2 linked regions of the Thermopolyspora flexuosa genome follow. The protein of the gene in region 2 interacts with the protein of the main gene of each other region in a pairwise test. Links are inferred from orthologs where the notes say so. Each region holds a gene or a part of one and is shown on either strand. Other genes may lie near its edges.

Region 1 (15,329 bases), 3.6 Mb from region 2 along the record:
GAGGACTCCACCGGGCCGGTCGACCTGACGTTCTTCGAGTCGGTGCAGGGCCGCTGCGCGGCCACCGTGTTCGGCTCCTGGCTGCTCGCGGCGCGCGGGGTGGTGCGGCGCACCGGCGCCCGGGCGGTGTCGGTGCGCGCGATCGACTGCTGGAACCTCGTCGACCTCGACCAGGCCCGGCGCGAGGGCGGCATGGACGCGGTGCGGGCGCTCATGCGCGCCTCCCGCCCGGCCGGGTCCGCCGGGGTCGGCGGCACCTCGATCGCGTACCCCAACGGCTACCGGCTCTCCCCGTACGCCGACGTCGGCCCCGCGCCCGGCCCGACCCGGCCGCCGCGCCGCATGTGGCACGCCAGCGGGGGCAGCTCCGGCCCCACGGTCCGGCCGGGAGGCGTGAGGTGATCGTCACTCCGGAGATTCCCGAATCGTTACCTCTGACGGGGACCTATCAGATGTAATGCCACTAGCAGGGAACATGACCGAAAACGGGATGGGGGCGGTGTGACGGGCCACCCGACGGGCCGCGCATGCGGCGGCTCCAGGCGAGGGCATGCCGGCGCCGGAGGGCGGCGGGCGCTGCGGCGAGGCGCCTCGGCAGTGCTCGTCACGCTGCTCGTCACGCTCGTCGCGCTGCTCGCGGCCTGCTCGCCCGACGAGGGCCCGGAACGGGAGCGCACCGCGGCCACGCCCGGCGCGACCCCGCCCGCCACCACCCCGGAGACCGCGGACAGGCTGCTGCGCCGCTACCTGGCGGCCATGCGCGAGCCCTCGTCCGAGACGCTCGCGAAGCTGGAGGGCGGCGCCGCCCGGGCGGTGCACGACGCCGAGCTCCGGTTCACCGAGGCGTCGGTCCCGCAGCTCGCCGCCGAGTTCGCCATCCCCCGGCTCACCGGGTACCCGAAGTGGTTCGCGGCCGGGGCGGTACGGCCCGGCATGACCGGCGAGGTGGCGCTGTTCGTGAAGAGCCGGAAGGGCGCGGCCTGGCGGGTCCACCACCTCGCCTATCTCAGCCGGCCGATGCCCGAGCTCGCCCGGGACGCCGAGGGGTACGTCACCGCGGCCGAGCCCGGCGACCTGGCCGAGCGCCAGGCGAAGACGTTCACCCGCGAGCTGGGGACGTCCGCCGCCGCCGAGGCCGACGCGGAGGACGCGGACACGGCGGGCGGGGGCGACCCCGAGACCGCGCTGCGGGCCACGCTGCGGCAGCACGCGCGGCTGTTCAGCGGCTACGCGTGGACCGTCCGGCACCAGGCCGCATCCCAGGGCCGCTCCTACGCGCTGCGCACCGCGGACGGCGGCTCGGTGGTGTGGTACGTGCTCGCCTACTCGTTCACCGCGACCAACAGCGGCGGCCGGTTCGAGATCACCCTCGCCGACGAGGCGTCGCGCCTGCTCAACGACTCCACGGTGCGCCGGGCGTTCACCTGGGATGCCCGCTACCAGAGCGTCGCGCACGCCCAGGCCGACGGCACCGCGCGGGTGCTCGGCATCGCCCTGCCCGGCTGGACCGCCATGCGCGGCGACTGACCTTCGTTCCGGGGCCTCTCTCGAAAAGCGGGTGACCGGGGCGGCCTCAGCCGCCGGCCACCGGGCCGCCGTTGCCCGGCACCGTGCTCGGCGGCGCGACCGGCGCGGCGAGCGGGGCGGCCGCGATCCGGGCGACCGGGCGCCGCCGCGGGGCGACGCCGGCCCGGGTGACCTCGCGGACCGTGGCCGCGCAGAGCGCCGCGGCGAGCGCGGTCACCGTGACCGCGGCCGGGCCGAGGCCGGTGAGCCCGTCGTCGCCCGCGACCAGCGAGATCGTCACCGTGGCGAGGGCGGCGAGCCAGCTCAGCCACCAGGCGACGAGCAGCACGGGCCGGTGCCGCCGACCGGCCGGGGGATCGGCCTCCCGCCAGGCGGCGTGCAGCGCGAACGGCGGCGCGACCAGGTTGACGATCGGGATCAGCCAGGCCCGCAGCGCGCTCCGGCGCATCTGGCCCAGCCAGCGCAGGTAGGTCACGGCCGCCGCGGCCCAGGCGACCGCGACGGCGAGCACCAGCAGCGCGAAGGCCGTCAGCTCACCGGTGATCTCCTCGGCGCCGGGCGCCCGCGGGTCGCCGTCGATCGCCGCGATCCGGGCGGCGAGCGGCCCGCCCCGCGTCTCCTCGAAGATCACCAGCGCGGCCATCGCGAGCACGAGCACGGCGAGGGCCACATACACGCGCACCGCGTACCGGCCCGCGGAGGACCAGGTGGCGCGGCGGCCGGGGAGCCAGGCGGCCAGCCGGGCGGAGAGCCCGGTGAACGACCCCGAGGCGAACCCAGTGGAGGACCCATTGGACGACAGGGTGGCGCGCAAGGATCTCCTCCCCCCGGCATGCGCTGATGGGTCGGTGCGCGGCGATCGGGTGCGCCGCTGCCAGACATGTATCCCACGCGCCGCGCCGCTAATCCCCCGACACGCCGGGCGTTCCGCCGGGCCGTACCGCTCGTTCCGGGCAGGTCAGGACACGATACCCGACTCCCAGGCCCACGCGGCGATCTCGACCCGGTTCCGCGCGCCGAGCTTCGCCTGGATGCTGCCGAGGTGCGTCTTGACCGTGGAGAGCGAGACGAACAGCTCGGCGGCGACCTCCTGGTTGGTACGGCCGCGCGCGACCAGCCGCACCACGTCGAGCTCCCGTTCGGTGAGCGGCTCGCGCGGCCGCCGGGCCTGCGGCGTGGGCCGGGCGAGGTGCTTGAGCAGCCGCACGGTCACCGAGGGGGAGACGAGCGAGTCGCCGACCGCGGCCGCGCGCACCGCCTCGATCAGCAGCGTCGGCCCGCTGTCCTTGAGCAGGAAGCCGCACGCGCCCGCGCGCAGCGCGCCGTACACGTACTCGTCCAGGTCGAAGGTGGTGACGATCACGACCCGCATCGGGTCGGGCACGCCGGGCCCGGCGAGCAGCCGGGTGGCCTCGAGCCCGTCGAGCCGGGGCATCCGGATGTCGAGCAGGCACACGTCCGGCCGCAGCCTGCGGGCCTGCTCCACCGCCTCCACCCCGTCGGCAACGGCGGCGACGACCTCGATGTCCGGCTGGGCGTCGAGGATCATCTGAAAGCCCGTCCGTACCAGCTGCTGATCGTCCGCGATGAGCACCTTCACGCGATGAATTCTGCCATTGACAAAGCATGACGAAGCGGCGGAAACGGGTTTGGCGCGCCTTGCGGAATGTCACAATCACGGCCGATACCCGGGTTTCGGTCACGGCCAGAGAGGGCGATGAACGCGAGTCCGCCGCTTCCCACTCCCGAAGGCGTGCAGACCGCCGAACAACTGCTGGAACGGCTCGCCGAGCTCCGCGCCTGGGCGGGGCAACCGTCGCTGCGCACCCTGCGCCGCCTCGCCGGTACCACCACCTCGCCGTCCGGCGACGTCGTCGACGCGCTGCCGGCCAGCACGACGTCGTACGTTCTCAACGGGCGCGGCCTGCCGCGCCCGCCGCGCCTGGAGTTCGTCGAGGCGTTCGTCACGGCCTGCCTGCTCGCCTGCGATCACCCGAAGCAGGAGATCCCGGCCATCGTGGAGCGCTGGCGCGCCTGCTGGCGTGCCCTCGCCCTGGCGCAGGAGGGCGCGGCGACCTCGGAAGGGGCCGTGCCACGGGCGGCGCCCGCCCCGGCCTCGCCGGGCATGACGGCTTCCGGCACGGCCGTGCCCGCGCCGCTCGGCGCGTCCGGGCCAGGGCCGGCGCCGGACGTGGCGCCGACGATCCCCGCGTCCACGCCCGCCGCGGCCGTGACCTTCGCGGAGGGCCCGCCGCGACCGGGACACGTCGCCCCGGGCGTGGTGCCGTCCGCGGCTCCCGGGCCGCCGGTCCTCGCGCCTCCGGACGACGCGGAACCGGCCGCGCGGCCGCAGACACCCCCCGGGCACGGGCGGCGGACGCGGTGGCGGGGCGACCGGCGGGTACCGCTGACGGCCGCCGTCGGCCTGGCGGTGGCCGCGGCCCTCGTCGGCGTGGCGGGCACGCTCCTGGTGGTGGGGAACGGCGAGCAACCGGCCGGGCCGTCCCCCGGACTCGAGGTGGCCGCGTCCCCGGGACTCGACCCGGCAGGCCCCGCCGGACCGATGCGCGTGGTCAAGCGGGGCGTCGTCACGGGCATGCGGGACGTGGAGGGGTTCGACGCCGACCGCGGCATGGTCCTGCGGCAGAACAGCCGGGGCATCGACGTGAGCGGCTGGAGCTCGGGCAACCACCTGGTGGCCAAGTCGCAGGCGGTGGTCATGCCGCTGCGCGAGACGGGCGCCGAGGACCACCGCCGCTGCACGCGGCGGCCCGCCGCGGCCAAGACCCAGCAGATCAAGGGCCTGCACGCGTGGCCCCCGGGCCACGCCATCTGCATCTGGACCGCCGAGGGCAACCTCGCCCTGCTCACCCTGGAACGCACCCCCTCACCGGCCGACCCGGTGCTCGCGTTCCGCTACGTGGTGTGGCGGCCGGGCGACTGAGAAACGGCGCCGGGCCGCCCGGTCCGGGCGGCCCGGCGGTCTCACGCGACCTGCGGCGGGTACCGGTGAGGGCGTCAGGCGTCGCAGAAGTCCCGCCAGGCGGCCTTGCCGGCCGGGTCGCGCAGGCGGTAGTCGTCGCCGCTCTTCGTCCTCCAGTCGTGGTCGAAGTAGGCGACGTACAGCGCGCCCTTCTGGGTGAGGTACCGGGTGAGATCGCGCAGCCACTGGGCGCGGCCGGTGCCGTCGTCGCCCTTGATGACGGTGCTGCCGGTCTCCGCGACCGCGAACGCCAGGCCCTGGCGGCCGATCTCCGCGACGATCCCGTCGAACAGCTGGGCGGGCGGGGTGTACTTCGGCTGCTTCGCGTTGCGGCCCTGGTTGTACACGTCGACCGCCACCACGTCGACGTACGACCTGCCGGGCAGGTAGTCCGTCCAGGTACGGCCCGAGCGCGCGTTGAACGACCAGCCCATCAGCGTGAGGGTCGCCTTGAGCCGCGGGTTGCCCACCTCGTCGGCGATCTTCGCGATGTGCTCGAAGGCGGCCCGGAACTGCGCCGCGGTGAACTCGCCCTTCTCAATGTTGTCCTCGGGCTCGTGGTGGTACGTCCAGTAGGTCACCCGGTCCCGGGGCGCGTCGGCGAACCACTGGCGCAGCTTGGCGTCGTACGCCTTCTGCAGCACCTGGGACGGGTTCATCTTGAACGACACGTGCACCGGCCTGCCGCCCACGTCGAGCATGCGGGCCCAGGGCTTGGGCTCGCCCGGGTTGAAGAGCCGGATGAGCTCGAGGCCGCCGTAGTAGCCGTCGACGCGGGCGAGCGCCTCGCGCATCGTCTCGCCCTCGGACTCGGTGGCGAACGACGCGCCGCACAGCGTTCCCGCCGCCGTTTCCCCCGACGTCCCTCCGGAGGCGCCCGCCGACCCGCCCGTGGCGCCGGTGCCGCCCGTCCCGTCGCCGGGGTCCGCGTACTCCACGGTCAGGCGCGGGCCGCGGTCACCGGCCTCGGTGGAGTGGAAGACGGCAGGGCGCCCGCCCGTGCTGCGCACGGCGAACGCGTACGTGCCCGGGCCGGTGACCGACGCGGTCACGTCGAACGCCACGACGCCCGAGGCGCTCTGGGCGACCGGCTTCCCGGCGAGCCCGCCGAGCGACGGCCGGTCGGCGTAGGTGGTGGACTCGCTCCACGACCCGGACACCCGCCGCACCTCCAGCCCGCCCGGCTTCGCCGAGCCCCGCGTGCGCAGCTCCAGCACCACACGCCTGGGCGTGCGGCCGCCCGCGTCCGGAACGGTGAACCGCAACAGGATCTCGCTGTACCGGTCGGCGCGGCGGGCGGCGACCAGGCTGGTCGCCTCGCCGTAGGCCCGGCCGGGCCGCTCGCGCACCACGTAGGTGTCCGCGTCGGCGCGTACCAGGGTGGGCGCGAGGGCCGCCGAGGAGAGGGACGCCGCGCCCTTGCCGGTGCCCGCGGCCATGGCCGCGGGTCCCGTCGCCAGCGCGGTGGCCAGGGTGAGTCCGATCGCCGCCAGATGCCGGCCTCCGGATGGCCGCCGGCCTGATCCGGCCACGAACGATATGCGCATCGGTGGTGCTCCTCGACATGAGGCGGATACGACAGAGCCCACCTCACGCCATTCCGATCTTCGTTTTCGCGTTCGCACCGGAATTGGACGATATTGGCCGCCCTTGGAGGCGCTCGGACAATTTCGATGTTCCGCTCGGGCGTTTTGTGAGGTCTAGGCCGGTGTCCAACGGGAGCACCGCGCATTGAACACCGCGCGACATCTCGCGCCCGGCCGAAACCCGCTCCCCGGCAACCGTCCCGGCACGCCGGGGCGCACCGGGACGCAGCGGACGGTACGGCGGGCGTCCGGTACGGCCCGCCGCCACGCCGCCGGCCACCGGGACGAGCCGGTCAGCTCACGTTCTCGTCGGGATCGTCGAGCGGGCAGGCCCCGTGCGGCGCGGTGCTCGACGGGGAGTCGCCGAACAGCTCGGGGTAGGCGTGCACGAGGTGGTCGGCGACCGCCCGGCCCGCCTCCGCCGCGTCGCCCGCCTTGATCGCCTCGAAGATGCGGCGGTGGTCGCGCCGCAGGATCGTGGTGTCGCCGAGCCGTACGATCGCGTCCACCGCGTACCGGCGGACCGAGTCGCGCAGCGCCTGCATCACCGCGACGAGCAGGCGGTTGCCGGAGGCCTGGACGATCGCCAGGTGGAAGGCGGTGTCGTCCTCCACGAACTCCTCGGGCGGCAGGCCGGGGCGGTCCATGCGCTCCAGCGCCCGCTCCATCGCCGCCAGCTCGGCGGCGTGCCGGTCGACGTGCCGGGCCGCGTGCTCGGCCGACCAGCGCTCCACCATGAGGCGGGTGTCGATGATGTCGCGCATGGTCAGGCTCGACAGCCGCAGGTGGAGGCGGAGCAGGTCGGTGAGCGCGTCGCCGGGGCGCGCGGTGAGCACCGCGCCCGCGTCCGGGCCGCGCCCCACGGCCGAGGAGACCACGCCCAGCGCATCCAGCACCCGCAGCGCCTCCCGCACCGAGGCACGGCTCACCTGGAGCTGCTCGGCGAGCCGGCGTTCCCCGGGCAGCCGGTCGCCGGGCGCGAGACCGTCGGCCTCGATGCGCTCCTCGATCTGGGCGAGCACCTCCTCGAAGGTGCGGGTGCGCCGGACCGGTCGCCACCCGTCCTCGCTCACGTGGGCCTCTCCTTCGGGGTGAAAGCCTTGACCTCGGGGGTATGGTCTGACCATATTGTGGTCTGACCATATTCGGAAAGGCTACCCCGTGCGCGTCGCCCTCTTCATCACCTGCGTGAACGACACGCTCTTCCCGGAGACCGGCAAGGCGGTCGTCACCCTGCTGCGCCGGCTCGGCTGCGAGGTCGAGTTCCCCCGGGCACAGACCTGCTGCGGCCAGATGCACCTCAACACCGGCTATCCCCGGGAGAGCCTGCGGCTGGCCCGGCACTTCGTCGACGTCTTCTCCGGGTACGACGCCGTCGTGACGCCCTCGGGCTCGTGCGCGGCGATGGTGCGCGAGCAGTACCCGAAGCTCGCCCACAGCCCTCACTTCGCCGCCCCGGCCGGGGCGCGGCGGCTCGTCCCGACCCGGGCCGGCCGGGAGTTCGCCGCCGCCGTCGACGAGGTGACGCCCCGGGTGTACGACCTGTCCGAGTTCCTCATCGACGTGCTCGAGGTCGAGGACGTGGGGGCGTACTTCCCGCACAGGGTGACCTACCACCCCACCTGCCACTCGCTGCGCGGGCTGCGGCTGGGGGACCGGCCGCTCCGGCTGCTGCGCGCGGTCCGCGGGCTCGAGCTCGTCGACCTGCCCGGCGCGGAGGAGTGCTGCGGCTTCGGCGGCACCTTCGCGGTGAAGAACCCGGCGATGTCCGCGGCGATGGGCACCGACAAGGTGCGCAACGTGCTCGACACCGGCGCGGAGGTGCTGTGCGCCGCCGACAACTCCTGCCTGATGCACATCGGCGGCACGCTCCGGCGGCAGCGCGGCGGGGTGCGGGTGATGCACCTCGCCGAGATCCTCGCCCAGACCGAGGGGAGGGCCTGATGGGCGCACCGAAGGCGAGCACCGGGCGGGGCCACGTCGTCGACCTCGGCATGCCGGCGTTCCCGCGCAGCTCGGCGCGCGCGGCCGCCGACTCCCAGCTCCGCTTCAACCTGCGCAAGGCGACGCACACGATCCGGGGCAAGCGCGCGAACGTCGTCGCCGAGCTGCCCGACTGGCTGGAGCTGCGCGCCGCGGGCAAGGCGATCAAGGACCACACGCTGCGCAACCTCGACCGCTACCTGATCCAGCTGGAGCGGGCGGTCACCGAGGCCGGCGGCCACGTGCACTGGGCCGCGGACGCGGACGAGGCGAACCGCATCGTCACCGACCTGGTGAAGGCGACCGGCGAGACCTCGGTGGTGAAGGTCAAGTCGATGGCCACCCAGGAGATCGGGCTCAACGAGGCGCTGCACGAGGCGGGCATCACCGCGTACGAGACCGACCTCGCCGAGCTCATCGTCCAGCTCGGCGACGACCGGCCCTCGCACATCCTCGTCCCGGCGATCCACCGCAACCGCGCCGAGATCCGCGAGATCTTCCTCGACCACATGGGGGAGTGGGGCCGGCCCGCGCCCGACGGCCTCGGCGACGACCCGCGCGCCCTCGCCGAGGCCGCCCGGCTGCACCTGCGCGAACGCTTCCTCACCACCAAGGTGGCGATCTCCGGGGCGAACTTCATGGTCGCCGAGACCGGCACCCTGGTCGTGCTGGAGTCCGAGGGCAACGGGCGCATGTGCCTCACCCTGCCGGAGACGCTGATCAGCGTCGTCGGCATCGAGAAGGTCGTGCCGACCTGGCGGGACCTGGAGGTGTTCCTCCAGCTGCTGCCGCGGTCCTCGACCGGGGAGCGGATGAACCCCTACACCTCCACCTGGACCGGGGTCACCCCCGGCGACGGGCCGCGCGAGTTCCACCTCGTGCTGCTCGACAACGGCCGCACCGACGTGCTCGCCGACGAGGTGGGCCGCCAGGCGCTGCGCTGCATCCGCTGCTCGGCATGCCTCAACGTGTGCCCGGTGTACGAGCGGGCGGGCGGCCACGCGTACGGCTCGGTCTACCCCGGGCCGATCGGCGCGATCCTCACCCCGCAGCTGCGCGGCATGGACACGCCGCTCGACGCCTCGCTGCCGTACGCCTCCTCGCTCTGCGGTGCCTGCTACGACGTGTGCCCGGTGGCGATCGACATCCCCACGGTCCTCGTCCACCTGCGGGCGCGGGCGCCGCACGAACCCGCCGAGCGGGCGGTGATGCGGGCCGCGTCCTGGCTGCTCGCCCGGGCGAACCGGTTCGGCGCGGTGCAGCGGCTGGCCTCCCGGCTGCGCCGCCTGATCCCCCGGCGGGCCCCTGGACCCGGGCCGCTCGCCGCCTGGACCGACACCCGCGACATCCCGCCGATCCCCGCCGAGCCGTTCCGCGACTGGTGGGACCGAACCGAAGGAGGTGCCCGGTGACCCCGGCCACGGGCTCGCGTGAGCGCATCCTCGCCCGAATCCGCGCCGCGGTGGCGGTCGCGCCCGAGCAGCGGATCCGCCGCGCCTACCGCACCGGCGCGCGCATGCCGCGCGAGACCCTGATCGAGCTGTTCGCCGAGCGGGTCCGGGACTACCGGGCGATCGTGCACACGGTCGCCGCGGACGACGTGCCCGGCACGGTCGCCGACGCGCTCGCCAGGCGCGGGGTGCGGCGGCTCGTCGTGCCCGCCGGGCTGCCCGGCACCTGGCTGGCGCGGGCCGACGCCGAGGTCGAACGGCTCGCCGACGACCCGCCGCTGTCCGCGGCCGAGCTCGACCGGACCGACGGGGTGATCAGCGCGTGCGCGGTCGCGATCGCCGAGACCGGCACGATCGTGCTCGACGCCGGGCCGGGCCAGGGGCGCCGGGCGCTCACCCTCGTGCCCGACTACCACCTGTGCCTGGTGCGCGCCGAGCAGATCGTCCCCCGGGTGCCCGAGGCCGTCGCCCGGCTCGACCCGCGCCGCCCGCTCACCTGGATCAGCGGCCCCTCGGCGACCAGCGACATCGAGCTCAACCGGGTCGAGGGCGTGCACGGGCCGCGCACCCTCGAAGTCGTGATCATCACGGACTGATCCGCTCGGGGACGTCCGCCCCGGTCGGCGTCCCCGCAACCGGCACTGCGGCAGGGCGGGCGTGTGTCACCGGCCTCGCCGCCGTTGGCCGGGTACGGCCCGGCCTCGCCCACGCCGATCTCGTACGGCTTTCGCGCGATTCCTGCCGAGCCGTCGGCCGCCTGCGCCGATCAGAGGCATTCCGTGGCCGGGTTGTCGCCGAGGTGCCGGGCGGCACGTCGGCCGTTCGCGGCATGCCCGGGCCGCTCGACGCGAGCCGCCCGCGTCACGGGTGCGCCCGATCCGGGGCGATGGATTTCTTGTCGCCGTGACCACATCCTCGCCCGGGCGCGCGTCCGGTCGCCGGGCCGGGCGCCGGCCGTACCTCTCCTTATGGAAGGAGCGCGGCGGACGAGCCCTTTCGGTTGCGCTAGCGCTTCTGCTCGGCCGCGCTCAGCGCGAGCGCGGTGGCGACCTCGCCGAGGTTGTGGAACTTCTCGTCGGGCAACGTGCGCACCGCCTGCAGCACCGGCTCCGGCGCGGCCTTGGTCACGGCGTGGGTGAGCAGGGCGCGGCGGTCGGCGGGGAACCGGGCGTCGCTCAGCCACTTGGCGAGGTTGGCGCGCCGTTCCACGTCCGCCGGGGTGATGCGGGGGCGCTGCGGCGCGGCGGGACGCCGGCCGGGAAGGGTGCCGTCGTCGACCGCGTCGGCGGGAGGCGCGGTCATCGGCTCGTCCCGCCGGACATCCTCGGCGGCCTCGGCGGCGTGCCGTGCGGACCGGGTCGTGCGCTCGCCCTGCTTCGGGCTCCCTCGCTCCATGACCTTCTCCTCCCGTTCACCCAAGGTGCGAATCAGGCCATTTGCCTCTCCGTACCCCTGGCGCCATCGGCAAACGTGGGGCCGTCCCGCGGGCGAGCCCGAGGTGGAGCACTTGGAAAGCACTTGAACGTCGGTTGAGTAGTTGATTACCATCAAACCCGACGAAGGGGGACGTATGTGGTCCGGTAACGACCTCAGCGCGGAACAGGCCTTCGGCGAGATCAGGCGCGTCGACCGGCAGGTGCGGCGGTCGTCGCGGCCCACCGCGGTGTGGTGGCTGGCGTGCGGGATCGCCACGGCCGTCTACTGGTCGGTCATGCACTTCGGCCGCGAGCCGTACGACACGCTCGCGGTCGTGGGATGGGTGGTGTTCTCCACCGCGTCCGCCTTCTACGTCTGCCGGCGGGGCGCATACGAACGCAGGCTGTACCGGCTGGCGCGCGTCGTGATGGCCGTGTTCCTGGCGGCCACCCTCTTCAACGTGCTGGTGACCCCGTACGTGCGGGAGAACGACGGGATCTGGCCGGTCGTCGTCGGCGTCGTCGGCATCCTCGTCGCGGCCATCCCGCCGCTGTACGGCGGCTGGCGCGGGCTGAAGGCGCTGCGCGACCTGGACCGGGAGGAGCCGGCGATCCAGTGACCGCGACCACCGGAAGCGGCCATCATCCCCGGCACAAGCTCGACGAGATCATCCACGCCCCGGTACGCCTCTCCATCGTCGCGGCCCTGGCGGCGGCCGAGAAGGCCGAGTTCCGCTTCCTGCGCGACACGATCGAGGTGAGCGACTCGCTGCTGTCGAAGCACATCGCCACTCTCGAGGAGGCCGGCTACGTGCGGGTGCAGAAGGGGTTCGTCGGCAAGCGCGCCCGTACCTGGCTCTCCCTCACCGAGCGAGGGCGCAAGGCGTTCGCCGAGTACGTGTCCGTGTTGCAGGAGATCGTGACAAAACCAACGAAAGGTGCGGTGGATGCTCCGCATTGACGAGCTGAGAAAACGGTACGGCGAGAAGGTCGCGCTCGACGGCGTCTCGCTCACCGTGCGCCCCGGCGAGATGTTCGGCTTCGTCGGCGCGAACGGGGCGGGCAAGACCACGACGATGCGGATCGTCATGGGCGTGCTCCAGGCGGACGGGGGCGAGGTGCGCTGGCAGGACCGCCCGATCGACTTCGCCGTCCGCCGCCGGTTCGGCTACATGCCCGAGGAACGCGGCCTCTACGCCAAGATGCGGGTCCGCGAGCAGCTCGAGTACTTCGGCCGGCTGCACGGCATGGCCCCGGCCCGGGCCCGCCGGTCAGCCGACGACCTGCTGGAACGGCTCGGCCTCACCGAGCGCCGGGACACCGAGGTGGAACGGCTCTCGCTCGGCAACCAGCAGCGGGTGCAGCTCGCCGTCGCCCTCGTGCACGAGCCCGAGATGCTCATCCTCGACGAGCCGTTCTCCGGCCTCGACCCGATCGCGGTCGACGCGCTCGCCGAGGTGCTGCTCGAGCGCACCGCCGCGGGCGTACCGGTGGTGTTCTCCAGCCACCAGCTCGAGCTCGTCGAGCGGCTGTGCGACTCGGTCGGCATCATCGCGAGCGGCCGCATGGTCGCCGTCGGCTCCGTCGCCGAGCTGCGCGGCCGGGAACGGCACAAGCGGCTGCGCGTCGTGCTCTCCGACGCCGAGCCGGGCTGGGCCGACCGGCTGCCCGGCACGATCGTGGCGAAGGACGGCGACGAGGTCATCCTCGAGCCCGCCGACGACCAGGAGGTGCTCCGGGAGGCGATGCGGCTCGGCCGGGTCGAGCAGTTCGGCTGGGTGGAGCCGAAGCTGAGCGAGATCTTCCGCGAGGTGGTCGCGTGAGCGTGACCGGCGGACCGTCCGGCGCCGGAGGAGGCCGCGCCGGAGCACGAGGCATCGCGAGAGGGACGACGCAGCGAGGGAGAGGGGCACCGTGAAGGACCTGGGCCCGGTCTGGCTCACCGCCCGCCGGGAGATCACCGTACGCGGCCGCAGCAAGGCGTTCATCATCGGCCTGGCGGTCACCATCCTGCTCGTGGTCGTGGCCGTGGGCCTGCCGCGGCTGCTCGCCGGCGTACCGGACCGGTACACGGTCGGCCTCGTCGGCGCGCAGAGCGACCGGCTCGCCGCCGTGCTCGGCGCGCAGGCCGAGGCCGCCGAGGACACGCAGCTGACCGTGGTGAACTACGAGGACGAGGCCGCCGCCCGGGCGGGGGTCGAGGCCGGTGACGTCGACCTGGCCGTGGTGGACAACGCCAGGGTGATCCTCGCGGAGACCCCCGACGCCAACCTGCGGACCATGCTCGCCACCGCGCACCAGGTGGTGGCCACCGAGGAGCGGCTGCGCGCCGCCGGGCTCGACCCGAACGCGGTCCAGCAGGCGATGCAGGTCGAGCCGCTCACCGAGGTCTCGCTCACCGGCACGAGCGGGAAGGAGGCGGGCCTGCGCCGCATGCTCGCCATGGCCATCGTCATCCTGCTGTTCGTGCTGATCATTCAGGCCTGCACCATGGTCGCGATGGGCGTGGTCGAGGAGAAGGGCAGCCGGATCGTGGAGATCCTGCTCGCCACGATCCGCCCGGCCCAGCTCCTCGCCGGGAAGGTGGTCGGGCTGGGCGTGCTCGGGCTGCTGCAGGTCGCCGTGATCGCGATCGCCGGCTACACCGCCGCGCAGTTCAGCGGGCTGCTGCCGGAGCTGCCCGAGGACACCGGCGGCGTGCTCGCCCTCACCCTCGCCTGGTTCCTGCTCGGCTACGCCTTCTACGCGGTGCTGTACGCCGCGATCGCCTCCCTCGTCTCCCGCCAGGAGGAGCTGCAGTCCGCGCTCACCCCGGCCACGCTGCTGCTCATGGGCGGCTACTTCGTGGCGATCTACTCGGTGATGGAGCCCGCCGGCCCGGTCACCCGCGTGCTGTCGGTCGTGCCCCCGTTCTCCGCGATGATCATGCCGGTGCGGGCGGCCGGGGACGAGGTGCCCGTCTGGGAGATCGGCCTGGCGTTCGGGCTCATGCTGCTCGCCGTACTGCTCGTGCTCTGGCTCGGCGGCCGGGTGTACGAGCGGGCGGTGCTGCGCACCGGCGCCCGGGTGCGCATCGCCGAGGTGCTGCGCGCCCGGTGACCGGTGGGGCGCCGGGGGCCGTGCCGTACCGGCGGGGGTGGTTGCGATAGTGGTGGGATGAGATCCGTACCGCCCGGCCTCGTCGAGGGGTGACCATGCCAGGTTTCGACGCCCACCTCACGCTCTCGTCGGAACGGCTGGTGCTGCGCCCCTTCGGGCCGAAGGACGCGCCCCAGGTGCGGGCGATCGTCGCCGCCGGGACCGCCTCCTTCCTGCCGCCCGGCGCGCCCGGTCACCTCGCCTACGTCGACCAGTGGCTGAGTCACGGCGTCCACGAGCCGCTCCGCTCCGGCGAGGGCATCCACCTCGCGATGGAGGCCGCGGGCGAGATCGTGGGCGCCATCAGCCTGTTCAAGACCCACTGGGGCGCCGGCACCACCGAGATCGGGTACGGCGTGCTCCCCGGCCACCGGGGGCGCGGGTACGCCACCGAGGCGGTGCGCCTGCTCACCTCGTGGGCGCTCGGCCCGGGCGGCCTGCGCCGGGTCGAGCTGCGGGTCAACCTCGACAACGCCGCCTCGATCCGGGTGGCGGAGAAGGCCGGGTTCACCCGGGAGGGCCTGCTGCGCGGCGGCGGCTTCGAGGACGACGGCCCGCACGACCTGCTGGTGTTCGGCCGGATCGCCGGGGATCCGCCCATGCCGTACACCGGGTTCCACACCGGGCTGCGGCTGGAGAGCGAGCGGCTGCTGCTGCGCCCGTTCACCGCGGCGGACGCCCCCGACGTGCTCGCCGCGGTCGCCGGCGACCCGGAGATCCGGCGCTGGATGCCGTGGGCCGCCGGGTACACGATGGAGAGCGCGCTCCAGTGGTGCACCCGGCTCGCCCACATCGACGTGGCCACCGCCGTGCACTTCGCGCTCGAGCCGCGGGACGGCGGGCGGCTCGCCGGGTCGGCCGGGGTGCACCGGGCCGACTGGGAGCGCGGCGACGCCGAGATCGGCTACTGGATCGCGCCGTGGGCGCGCCGCCGCGGCTACGCCACCGAGGCGACCCGGGCGATCAGCGAGCACCTGTTCGAGCGCGGCTTCCAGCGGGTCCACCTCGTGGTCGCGGACGGGAACGTGGCGAGCCAGGCGGTGGCGAAGAAGGCCGGGTTCACCCGGGAGGGGGTGATGCGCCGGGCGGTGCCGGTGCCCGGCGGCTACGTGGACGGCATATTGTTCAGCCTGCTCAGGGGCGAATGAGCGGTTTCGTGCTGAAAATTCCAAGCTCGGGACGCCGTGGTGCGCTTTGGAGTATCCTCGCGGTCTGCCGCTGCAGGCCGACCAGGGGAGACCGAGAT
Region 2 (11,150 bases):
CTGACGTCGACACCGTCACCACCGGTGATCCTGCGACCCCCGGAAGCCGCAGGGTCACTGGAGTGGGGGACCGGGACGCGCCGCCCGGCACCCCCCGACGACGCTCTTGGTCCTGCTGTGCCTGTTGCACCCTCTCGTGCGCTGATTGTCGTTCGCGTCGTCATCCGCCGGGGCCGGCACACCCCGGCACGTTGAGGTTCCGCGCCGGACGCGAGACCGGCCCGCGCGGGCACGCCCCCGGTGGCGCGCCACGGGTCCGGACCGCGGTGGGGATTCGGTGTGGAGCCGCCGCCGTGACGGCGTCGCTCCGGCGGTCCCGAAGGCGGCCCGGTGGGAAGGCCGCCGAGGAGACGACCGGAGGTGACGGCCGTGGCGGTGCCGTGCCGGCGCCGTGGCCGGCTGTGACGGCGCGTGGTGGTGGCGCGGCTGAGGTGCCTCCGGCACGGCGGAGTACCGGGGCGCCGCCGGGATCGCGGCCGGGAAGGGGCGGGCCACGACGGCCCCGGCGGCCGGAACGCGATCCGGCCATGACCGCCGATCCCGTCCGCGCCATGTCCTGCGGCCACACCGGGCACCGCCGCCGGGACACGTCGCCCGGCAGCACGTCCCCCAACGGCGTCGGCGCCGCCGTACCTGACGTGCTCGTTCACCGGCCGGCCCGGTGGCCCGTACGGCACAGTGGCACGGCGCGCCGCCGTTCCGCGGCGTCAACGGCGACGCCCCTCGACCGGCCCGTGCACCCCAAGGCGCCGTGCAGGGACACCGTCACCGGGCGGCACGAGACAGCGTCACCCGCGTGGTCACCCGCGCCGTCGCGCGGCATCGTCCGCGGCACGTCCCGCAGGTATCGCCCCCGATCGCGACCGGGCCGTCAGCGCTCCTGCTCCGCCTTGAAGGCGAGGAACGCGGCCTCCAGTTCGTCGTTCTCCTCTCGCCAGCGCCGCCGCATGGTGGCGAGCTCCTCCTCGCTGACCGCCTCCGCCGACCAGCGCTCGTACTCCGGATCACCCGGCGAGACCTCCACGTACGCGTTGCCGATGAGGCGCCCGTCATCGCTGGCCAGGGTCTGCGGCACCCGCAGGGTCCCGTCCGCGAGCCGGATCACGTACATCTGAGATCACCTAGATTCCGTAACGCCGGTTGAAGAACAACATCACGTTGAGCGCGGTCCTGGTGTCCCCGCCGAGCATGTCCACGAGCGCGGGGCGCTGGCGCGAGGCGATGGCGGCGAACGCGTCGGCGAAGAACTCCTTCCGCCCCAGGCCGTTGCCCTGCTTGTGGAAGCCCGACACCAGATGCGGCAGGCACTGCTCGTAGAGCGCCTTGAACTCCGGGGAGTCCGACACCCAGTCCCCCGGCGGCGCGTCGACGTCGTCGAGGGCGTGGCCCACCTCGTGCATCATCACGTCCGGGGTGGGTGAGGGCCGGTCCCCCACCACGATCTTGCGGTCGCCGTAGGCGCCGGCGCAGATGTCCCAGGTCGCCCGGCCCGACGGCAGCGGGGCGCCGCGCAGGTACCCCATGTCGTCGAGGTCCGGCACGCCGCCGGGGCCGACGTAGATGCCCTCGAGCCCGTCGGCGAGCTTCTCCTTCAGCCGGTCGGGGAGCCGCGCGAGGCTCTCGATCGCCCGCACGATCTCCGGCGGGGGCGGCCCGTCCGCCGCGTCCCACTGGCGGTGCAGCACCCGCTCCAGGGCGCCGCAGTGCCGCCGCCCGTCACCGAGGTCGGGGAAGTCCGGTGGATGCGGCGTGGCCTCCACCGGCCGGTAGTCGAGCTCGAAGTCCCGCCAGGTGTACACCGGCCGGTCCACGACCGGCGCGGTCACCGCGGTGCGGTAGGCGCGTTCCGGGCGCCTCGCCCGGTCACGCAGCTCGAAGCCGTTCCTCCGGTCCGGCGCCTCGCCGGACTCGACCCGCCGGTCCCCGCGCTCGGAGCGGCGGAACCAGCCGAACCGTTCGCCGCGTTCCGGCCGCGGCGCGTCACCCCGCTCCGGGCGCACCGCGTGCCGTTCGGCCTCACCCCGCGACTCGACCCCGCCGCGCGAGGTGTACGGCCCGCGCTGCCACCAGCGCAGCCCCCGTCGATGACGACCTCTGTCGCCCAATTGCGCCATCGCGCCTCTCTGTTCTCCACGGTCGAGTCGGCCGCCCCCGTCCGCTCGACGCCGCCCGTCCCGTCGGGGCCACTCGCCCGCCTCCGCCCGTCCGGCGGCGTTCCCTCGGTCGGGTCCCGGCCTCCCCTCCCCATCCTCGCCGAGAAGTGCTGTCGCGTCCCACGGTACGACGAGGGTCTCTGCCGAGTCACCCGTTATGCGGGGTTCTTTCGGTGGCCGCATCGCCGCCGCCACGGCCCGGCGGGCCGTTCCATGCGCGTGCGGGGCCGCCGTCAGCACATCCGGAACTTCCTCATCCGGACGTTCCGAACCTTGCGCAGCCAAAGGGCGATCTATGCCTGCTATGCCGTACGCTGCGCATATGCCTGTGGTTATCGGTCTGGCGCTGCTGGCCTTCTGGCTCTACTGCCTCTTCGACGTCATCACCACGCCCGAGGACCAGGTCCGGAACCTGCCGAAGGTGCTCTGGGTGCTGGTCGTCGTGCTCCTGATGACGGTCGGCGGCCTGCTGTGGCTGCTGCTCGGCCGCCCGCTGCAGCAGCAGGCGCACACGCCCGGCGGCCCCGCCGTGTTCGGCGGCGGCTCCTTCGGCCGGGCCACGCGCCGTCCCCCGGCGCCGCGTGGTCCCGATGACGACCCGGAGTTCCTGCGCAGCCTGGATCGGCGCATCCGCGGGGAGGAGTGACCGGCGGGGTGGCGCCGGTGCGGCGTCAACCGGCCCGGCAACGGGTACGGCCCGGCGACCGGCCGGGCCGATGCATGAGAACGGGACGGGATGACGGTGCTCGCCCGGGCGGCCGAGCGGCCGCCCCGGCGCCGGTGACCACGGGCGGGATCAGCCCGGGATGTCCGCGTACGAGTGCAGGCCGCCGAAGAAGATGTTCACCCCGACGAGGTTGAACAGCAGGCAGCCGCAGGCGACGAGCTGGATGATGACGCTCCGCTTGCCCCGCCAGCCCGCGGTGGCGTGGGCGTGCAGGTAGGCGGCGTACGCCAGCCAGGTGATGAACGACCAGACCTCCTTGGGGTCCCAGCCCCAGTAGCGGCCCCAGGCCCGGTCGGCCCACAGCGCGCCCGCGATCACGGCGAACGTCCACACCGGGAACGCGAGCACGATGGCACGGTGAGCGATCCGCTCCAGGGTCTCCCGGTCCGGCAGCCGCATGGCCCCCGGCCGGCGCACCAGGTAGAGCACGCCGGTGACCGCGGCGAGGAAGAACAGGCCGCTCGCGATGATCGCGGCGCCGACGTGCAGGGCGAGCCAGTAGGAGTTGAGCGCCGGGACCACGGGACCGGCCTGGACGTACAGGTAGAGCACGGCGAAGCCGAGCCCGAGCGCCGCGGCGAGCATGAGGAACGCGCCGAGGAAGCGGATCCGCTGCCGCAGCAGGAGCACGAGGAACGTGGTCACGGCGGCGAAGCAGATCGCCACCGTGAACTCGTACATGTTGCCCCACGGCCACCGGCCCGACGCCACGCCGCGGGTGACGATGCCGCCGAGGTTCGCCGCCCAGCCCAGCCAGCTGATCACGACCGCGACGCGCCCCGCGGTCGCCGCCCAGGGCGCGTACGGCACCGCGGCCGTCCCGGCGTCCTCGCCGGTGCCCGCCTCGGCCCGGTCGCCGCCGCTCTCGCCACCGCCGACGGTGACCAGTTCGCGGGACCGCGGGGCGGGCGCCTGGCCACGGGGACGGCCGAACGCGAGCTCCAGGGCGTATCCGATCATGGCGCCCAGGTAGAGCAGGACCGTCACCAGGATGAGCTGGTCGCTCAGCTGGGCGAGTCCGGTGTTGACCTGATTGCCCACCGTGTCACTCCTTAGCGGTACGGCCGCGAACCGGCCGCTCGGTATCGGTTGCGGCCGCCACCGGCCGCTGCTCGGCATCGGATGCGGCCGTCGCCGGCCGCTCGTCGGACGCGGCCGCGAACCGGCCGCGCAGGGAGCCGACGATCTCGTCGAACTCCTCGGTGAAGTTCACGTTGCCCTCGGTGCGGGCCAGGCCGCCGACCTCGATCGTCGCCGGGCCGTCGGCGCGGCTCACCCGGATCCACACCCGGCGGCGCCGGACCACGAGCGACAGCACGAGCGCCACCGTCGCCACCACCGCGGAGACGAGCGCGGGCAGCCGCCCGGGATCGTAGGTGATCTGGAGCGTGATCCACTCCTTGACCCCGGTGAACTCGATCGTGCCAGCCCCGTCCGGCAGCGTGAGCCGCTGCCCCGGCTGCAGCGGATCGGACTGCATCACCAGCGGCTGCAGCTTGTCGGTGTCGAGCTGGTAGACCGACTGCGGCACGCCGTCGTCGAGGCCGAGGTCGCCGGAGAACGCCCAGATCTGCACCGTGGGGTTGATCGCCGCCGGGAACACCGACACGTAGCCGCCCTCGGCGCTCGCCGTGCTCGGCAGGAACCGGGCGAGGAATCCGAGCTGCCGGGGCCGGGCGTCCGGGACCTTGATCACGCACTCGGAGGTGAGGGTGCGCTGGTCGACCGGGAGGCACGGCACCGGTCCCTCGAAGGCGACCTGCCCCTCGCCGTCGGTGACCTTGACGACCGGCGCGTACCCGTGGTTGAGCAGGTACGTCTGGGTGCCGTCCACATTGAGCGGCTCGTTCACCCGCAGGTCGTAGGCGCGCTCGGGCGCGCCCGGCCGGTCGGTCACCCCGAGCCTGGCCACGTAGTCGAGGGCCTGGCCCTGCCGCTCCCCCTCGGCCTGGTAGGTCGCCTGGAAGTCCCGCAGCGTGAACGTGAACGGCGCCAGCGAGTCGGCGGTGACGAGGCGGCCCGGCTGGAACCGGTCGTACACCGCGACCGTGTTGGCGAAGCCCTCCCCCTCGACGACGAGCACGTTGCCGCGGTAGCCGTACACCGCGCCGACGCCGACCGCGACGAGGATGCCGATCAGCGCGAAGTGGAAGAGCAGGTTGCCGACCTCGCGCAGGTAGCCCTTCTCGCCCGCGACCCAGTCGGGGCCGGTGGCCACCCGGAAGCCCTTGCGGCGCAGGTGCGCGGCGAGCTCGGCCACCTCGGCCTCGCCGTGGAACGCGGCGTGGCGCGGCAGCCGGGACAGGTTGCGCGGCGCGGCCGGGGGCCTGCGGCGCAGCTCCCGGTAGAGGGTGACCGAGCGGGGCAGCACGCAGCCGAGCAGCGAGACGAACAGCAGCAGGTAGATCGCCGCGTACCAGGGCGCCTGGAACACGTCGAACAGGTAGAGCCGGTCGAGCCACTCGGCGAGCGCGGGGCTGTCCCGGAAGTACTCGGCGACCTTCTCCGGGCTCACCCCGCGCTGCGGGAAGATCGAGCCGGGCACCGAGGCGACCGCGAACAGGAACAGCAGGATGAGCGCGGTGCGCATCGAGGTGAGCGTGCGCCAGCCCCAGCGCAGCCAGGCCACCGGGCCGAACCCGGCGGGGCGGCGGGGCGGGGCGGCGGCCGTCTCCTCCGGCGCCACGGCCTCCTCGCCGGGCGCCGTGGCGACCGTGGCGGCCTCGGCCGCGGCGGCGGGCCGCTCGGCGCCGCTCTCGCCAGGGACGTGGGAACGACTCATTCAGATCACCGGCCTGAACCCGCCGATCCAGCCCTGCATGCCCGCGACGAGCTCGGTCCACAGCCCGGTCACGAGCAGCAGGCCCACGGCGACGAGCATGCCGCCGCCGATGCGGGTGATGAGCTGCGTGTGCCGCCGCAGCGCCCGGAAGGCGTGCAGCGCCTGACGGTAGGCGAGCCCGGCGAGCACGAACGGCAGGCCGAGCCCGAGCGCGTACCCGAACGCGAGCGCCGCGCCGCGCGCCGCGCTGCCCTGGTCGAGGGAGAGTCCGAGCACCACGGCGAGGGTCGGGCCGATGCACGGCGTCCAGCCGAGCCCGAACACCACGCCGAGCAGCGGCGCCCCGGCGAGACCGGCCGCGGGCAGCCGCGAGATGCGGTAGTCGCGCTGCAGGCCCGGGATGAAGCCGAGGAACGCGAGCCCGAGCACGACGGTGAGCCCGCCGAGCACCCGGGTGATCACCTCGGCGTTGGCGTGCAGCGCCGCGCCGACGCCGCCGAACAGCGCGCCGCCGGCGACGAACACCAGGGCGAAGCCCAGCACGAACAGCGAGCTGCCGAGCACCATGCGGCCCCGCCTCGGGTCGCCGCTCATCCCGGTGACGTACGACAGGTAGCCGGGCACGAGCGGGAGCACGCACGGGGAGAGGAAGGAGACGACCCCGGCCGCCACCGCGATCGGCAGGGCCACGAGGAGGGAGCCCGCCGCCACGGTGTCGGCGAGCCCGTCAGCCGCCACCACTGCCCTCACCGCTGATCTTCGTCACGACGTCGAGCAGCGCCGAGTGCTTCACCTCGCCGAGCGCGCGGGCGGCGATCCGGCCCTGCCGGTCGATCACGAGCGTGGTGGGGATCGCGGCGGGCGGCACCGTGCCCTGGAAGGCGAGCGCCACCTTCCCCGGCTGGTCGAAGATGCTCGGGTACTCGATCTCGAAGCGGCGCTGGAAGGCGAGCGCGTCGGCCTTGCGGTCCTTGAAGTCCACGCCGAGGAAGGTCACGCCCTGGTCCTTGGTCCGGGCGGCGACGTCCTTGAGCGTGGGGGCCTCGCTGCGGCACGGCGCGCACCAGGAGGCCCAGAAGTTGAGCACGACCACCTTGCCCTTGTGGTCGGCGAGCGCGACGCGGTCGCCCTCCAGCGTCTCGCCCTCGATCGCGGGGGCCTCGCGGCGCTCGGCGGGGTCGAAGAGCTGCACGCGTCCGTCACCCGCGACGTACCGGGTGTCGCTCGACTGGTCGGCCGTGGCCTGGCCGCCCGCGCAGCCCGACAGGACCGCACCGGCCAGCGCGGCGATCAGAACGATGGCTTTCCTGGACACGACAGGACGTCTCCTCGCACTACACCCCGTAGAGCGCCACAGTACCCTGTGGCGGCGGCGGTTCCGGAACCGGGGGTTTCCCGATGGCGGTCAGGCCCCGGAGGGCGGTTCGGGCCCGCGCAGCAGCGCCCCCGCGGGCTCGCTGTAGCCGATGCTGATCAGCCGGTCGCCTTCGAAGGTGAGGGTGGTGAGGCTCGCCAGCGCGCACTGGCGGCGCCGCGGGTCGTGCCACAGCCGACGGCGCTCCGCGGCGAGGCGGATGACCCAGATCGGGAGCTGGTGCGAGACGAGGACCGCCTCGTGCCCGCGGGCGGCCGCGCGCGACTCGTCGATCACCGTCTTCATGCGGCGCACCACGTCGATGTACGGCTCGCCCCACGAGGGTCGAAAGGGGTTCCACAGGTAGCGGTAGTGACGCGGGCTGCGCAGCACGCCGCGCCCGACGCCGATCCGGTGCCCCTGGAACACGTTGTCGGCCTCGATCAGCCGGTCGTCGATCTTGACCTCGAGGCCGAGGCGCTCGGCGAGCGGTGCCGCCGTCTCCCGCGCGCGCTCCAGGGGTGAGCTGGCGATCAGGACGATGTCCCGGTCGGCGAGCGCCTTCGCCACCAGCTCGGCCATCTGCCGCCCGGTGTTCGACAGGTGGTAGCCGGGCAGGCGGCCGTAGAGGATGCCGTCGGGGTTGTGCACCTCGCCGTGCCGGAGCAGGTGAACGACAGTCGTGTCAGCCATGGTGGCTTCAGCTTACCCGCCGGTCGCATTTCCGCCGGTGGGCGACCTGCGCGGGCGGAACGGCCCCGCCACGCTCACCCGCCGGACGCCGCCGGCCTCCCCGCGCCTCCGGCCGGCGCGGCGGCGAGGTCGTACGGCACGGCGTCGACGGCCTCGGCCGCGGCCCGGATCGCGGCGACCGCCGCGCGGATCGCGGGCCGGCGCGCCGCGTCGCTGCGCCACAGCGCGAACACGCGGCGGACCGGGCGGGGCAGCAGCGGCACCATGCGCACGCCCTCCGGCACCCAGACCCGGCCGAGCCGCGGCACGATCGCGCAGCCGTGCCCGGCCGCGACGAGGGCGAGCTGGGTGTCGTACTCGTTGGCGAAGCAGCTGAACTCCGGCTCGAGCTCGGCCGAGCGCAGCGTGAACACCAGCCAGTCGTAGCAGATCTGCCCGGGCTCGGTGCTGATCCACTTGTCCCCGCACAGCTCGTGGAGGTGCACCTCGCGGCGGCCGGCGAACGGGTGGGTGGCGGGCAGCGCGACGTCGGCGATGTCCTCGAGGATCGGCGCGCGGGAGAGCCCCTCGGGGATGGCGAGCGGCTGGTTCGTCCAGTCCTGCGCCACGACGAGGTCGAGCTCGCCCCGGGACACCTCGCGGATCTGCCGGTCCGGGTCGCGCTCGTAGAGCACCAGGTCGAGGTTGGGGTGCTCGGCCTTGAGCAGGGAGAGCGCCCTCGGCATGATCCCCCGGGCCGCCGTGGGGAACGCGGCGATGGAGAGCCTGCCCACCACCGCGCCGCGCATCGCCTCGAAGTCGGCCTCCGCCTGCTCCACGAGCGCGAGGATGCGCCCGGCGTGCTCGGCGAGCACGCAGGCGGCGTCGGTGAGCCGTACCCCGCGCCCGTTGCGCTCGAGCAGCGGCGCCCCGGTCTCCCGTTCCAGCTTGGCGAGCTGCTGGGAGATCGCCGAGGGGGTGACCATGAGCGCCTCGGCGGCGGCGACGACGGATCCGTGGACGGCGACGGCGTGCAGCGCCTTGAGCCGGTTCAAGTCCAACATGTAGCAACTCTAAACCATACAGCCAAGGAAGTCTCGATTGTGCTTCACTGTTTAGCGATGGATGATTGAGGCATGCCGATCATTCACCATCTCTTCAAGAAGAGCCGTGTCAATGACCGTCCCCGCCCCTCCTATCTCGCGGCCCTCGCCGCCGAGGCCCGTAACAGCCGCGCCGCGTACCGCCGTCGCCGCCGCGAGGAGGAGGCCGACGAGCGCGGCCACTCCGGCCCAGCGCGCGGCCCTCGCCGCACCGGCCCGCCGCGCGCCCGCCGCTGACCGGGCCGCGGCCGGGCCGCCCGTCGCGGCCGGCCGTCCCGAGACGCGAAACGGCCCGGGGCCGGACGACCCCGGGCCGCGCCGTGTCAACGGGACGTAGCCGGAACGCGACCGGCGGGCTAGCGCCCGGTCGCGGCCGCGGCGGCCGCCTTCGCGGCGGCGGGCAGCGCCTCGACGACCTGGGAGATCGCCGCGTCGTCGTGCGCCGCCGACACGAACCAGGCCTCGTACGCCGAGGGCGGCAGGTACACGCCCTGGTCGAGCATGGCGTGGAAGAACGCGGTGAACGCGGCGGTGTCCTGCCGCCGGGCGGTGGCGAAGTCCGTGACCTCCTCGTCGATGAAGAAGATCGAGAACAGGTTGCCGGCCCGCTGCAGCCGGTGCGGCACGCCCGCGGCGGCGAGCGCCTCGGTCGCCGCGTCGCCGATCGCGGCCGCGGCGGCGTTCACCCGCGCGTAGGCGGCGTCGTCACAGGCGCGCAGCGTGGCGAGCCCGGCGGCGCAGGCGAGCGGGTTGCCGGACAGCGTGCCCGCCTGGTACACCGGCCCCTCCGGCGCGAGGTGGGCCATCACCTCGGCCCGGCCGCCGAACGCCGCGGCGGGCAGCCCGCCGCCCATCACCTTGCCGAACGTCATCAGGTCCGCGTCCACCGGGTCGACGCCGTACCAGCCCGACCGGGTGACCCGGAAGCCGGTGAGCACCTCGTCGATGATGAGCAGCGCGCCGTGTTGCGTGCACAGCTCGCGCAGCCGCCGGTTGAAGCCCGGCCGCGGCGGCACCACGCCCATGTTCGCCGGGCACGCCTCGGTGATCACGCAGGCGATCTCGTCGCCCACCTCGGCGAACGCCGCCTCCACCGCCTCCACCGAGTTGTACGGCAGCACGATCGTGTCGGCCGCCGACGCCCCGGTCACCCCGGGGGTGTCCGGCAGCCCGAAGGTGACCACGCCGGAGCCGGCCGAGGCCAGCAGCGCGTCGACGTGGCCGTGGTAGCACCCCGCGAACTTCACCACCTTCGACCGGCCGGTGAACCCGCGCGCCAGCCGTACCGCGGACATCGTCGCCTCGGTGCCGGAGTTGACCAGCCGCACCTTCTCCACCGGGGCGACCCGGTTGACGATCTCCTCGGCGAGCTCCACCTCGCGCGGGGTGGCGGTGCCGAACGAGGTGCCCTGCGCGGCCGCCTCGGTGAGCGCCGCGACGACCTCGGGGTGGGCGTGGCCGAGGATCATCGGCCCCCACGAGCAGACCAGGTCGACGTACCGGTTGCCGTCGGCGTCGAACACGTACGGCCCCGCGCCGGACACCATGAACCGGGGCGTGCCGCCCACCGCGCCGAACGCGCGGACCGGCGAGTTCACTCCGCCGGGCACGACCGCCCGGGCGCGCTCGAACAGCTCCTTCGACCTCTCGTCGCCCATCGGGCGCCCTCCGCTTCGCTCGCTCACCGCACCAGGGTACGGCGGGCCGCCCGCGGCCCCGCCCCCGCTCCGGCTACTCCAGGTAGTCCGCGAGGTGGTCGAGCACGCGCAGCGGGTCGGGCAGCGCCGCGCCGGCCGGCGGGCGCAGCCAGGTCACGGTGCCGCCGTCGCGGAGCGCGGACGGCGGGGCGAGCACGTAGCTGTCGCGGCAGTGCCAGCGCAGCCCCGGCTTGTCGTCGATCGTCTCCGGATAGCAGTCGAGCTGGCAGGACCACCACTCGTCCTCGTCCTCGGGCGCGCCCCGGGTCGCGACGAAAAAAAGGACCCGGTCGCCCCTCTCGGCGACCGGGCCGATCTGGAGGCCGGCGGCCTCCATCCCGGAAAGCGCCCGCAGGCCGGCGGCCCGGGGCACGTCGAACACGTCGAACACCCGGCCCGTCGGCAGGATCACGTTCGCCTCGGGGTCCCGTTCCCACCACCGCCGCAGCAGCTCCGGATCGGTCGTGGCCTGGATGGCCCAGCCCGGCGACAGCGGATGGCCGCCGGGATCGGGACAGCCCAGCCGGTCACAGGAGCAGGCCCGGCCGCCCTTGTCCAGCGGGTGCGCCCCCGGCACGCAGGCCCACCCCAGCTCGGCGTACTCGAGAACCGCGCGGATGATCTCCGCCGACCCATGCCTGCGTCGTTTGGAACGACGAGTC

What was found.
Region 1: the proteins of hemL (region 2) and FHX40_RS05305 interact in binary tests that used the Escherichia coli proteins (3 or more experiments, as listed by UniProt). The link is inferred for Thermopolyspora flexuosa from one-to-one orthologs.

The regions. Positions count from the first base shown.
Region 1 is NZ_VFPQ01000001.1:1,192,782-1,208,110, forward strand. Bases 5,280-8,174 are described here. They hold FHX40_RS05305 (FadR/GntR family transcriptional regulator), read right to left. Parts: upstream 7,170-8,174; coding sequence 6,390-7,169; downstream 5,280-6,389. Other genes in these bases: FHX40_RS05300 (CBM96 family carbohydrate-binding protein), read right to left, coding at 5,280-6,057; FHX40_RS05310 ((Fe-S)-binding protein), read left to right, coding at 7,258-8,040; FHX40_RS05315 (lactate utilization protein B), read left to right, coding at 8,091-8,174. In the rest of the region: FHX40_RS05275 (DNA polymerase III subunit alpha), read left to right, coding at 1-402; FHX40_RS05280 (DUF8094 domain-containing protein), read left to right, coding at 598-1,527; FHX40_RS05285 (DUF4328 domain-containing protein), read right to left, coding at 1,574-2,341; FHX40_RS05290 (response regulator), read right to left, coding at 2,486-3,121; FHX40_RS26015 (hypothetical protein), read left to right, coding at 3,245-4,471; more of FHX40_RS05300, read right to left, coding at 4,546-5,279; more of FHX40_RS05315, read left to right, coding at 8,175-9,491; FHX40_RS05320 (LutC/YkgG family protein), read left to right, coding at 9,488-10,126; FHX40_RS05325 (DUF2795 domain-containing protein), read right to left, coding at 10,536-10,925; FHX40_RS25705 (hypothetical protein), read left to right, coding at 11,101-11,565; FHX40_RS25710 (winged helix-turn-helix domain-containing protein), read left to right, coding at 11,562-11,906; FHX40_RS05335 (ABC transporter ATP-binding protein), read left to right, coding at 11,893-12,768; FHX40_RS05340 (ABC transporter permease), read left to right, coding at 12,860-14,044; FHX40_RS25425 (GNAT family N-acetyltransferase), read left to right, coding at 14,140-15,231; FHX40_RS05355 (sirohydrochlorin chelatase), read left to right, coding at 15,328-15,329. UniProt on the Escherichia coli protein: Transcriptional activator of the glcDEFGB operon which is associated with glycolate utilization, and encodes malate synthase G and the genes needed for glycolate oxidase activity. Also negatively regulates the transcription of its own gene.
Region 2 is NZ_VFPQ01000001.1:4,750,741-4,761,890, forward strand. What follows is about bases 8,299-11,150. They hold hemL (glutamate-1-semialdehyde 2,1-aminomutase), read right to left. Parts: upstream 10,450-11,150; coding sequence 9,148-10,449; downstream 8,299-9,147. Other genes in these bases: FHX40_RS20410 (LysR family transcriptional regulator), read right to left, coding at 8,299-8,752; FHX40_RS20415 (hypothetical protein), read left to right, coding at 8,825-9,028; FHX40_RS20425 (bifunctional DNA primase/polymerase), read right to left, coding at 10,523-11,150. Outside these bases: FHX40_RS20365 (BldC family transcriptional regulator), read left to right, coding at 1-4; FHX40_RS20370 (hypothetical protein), read right to left, coding at 872-1,111; FHX40_RS20375 (hypothetical protein), read right to left, coding at 1,122-2,114; FHX40_RS20380 (PLDc N-terminal domain-containing protein), read left to right, coding at 2,476-2,799; cytochrome c biogenesis protein CcsA, read right to left, coding at 2,950-3,921; cytochrome c biogenesis protein ResB, read right to left, coding at 3,926-5,662; FHX40_RS20395 (cytochrome c biogenesis CcdA family protein), read right to left, coding at 5,663-6,400; FHX40_RS20400 (TlpA family protein disulfide reductase), read right to left, coding at 6,390-6,977; FHX40_RS20405 (histidine phosphatase family protein), read right to left, coding at 7,068-7,709; more of FHX40_RS20410, read right to left, coding at 7,784-8,298. UniProt on the Escherichia coli protein: Aminomutase that catalyzes the transfer of the amine group on carbon 2 of glutamate 1-semialdehyde to the adjacent carbon 1 to form 5-aminolevulinate.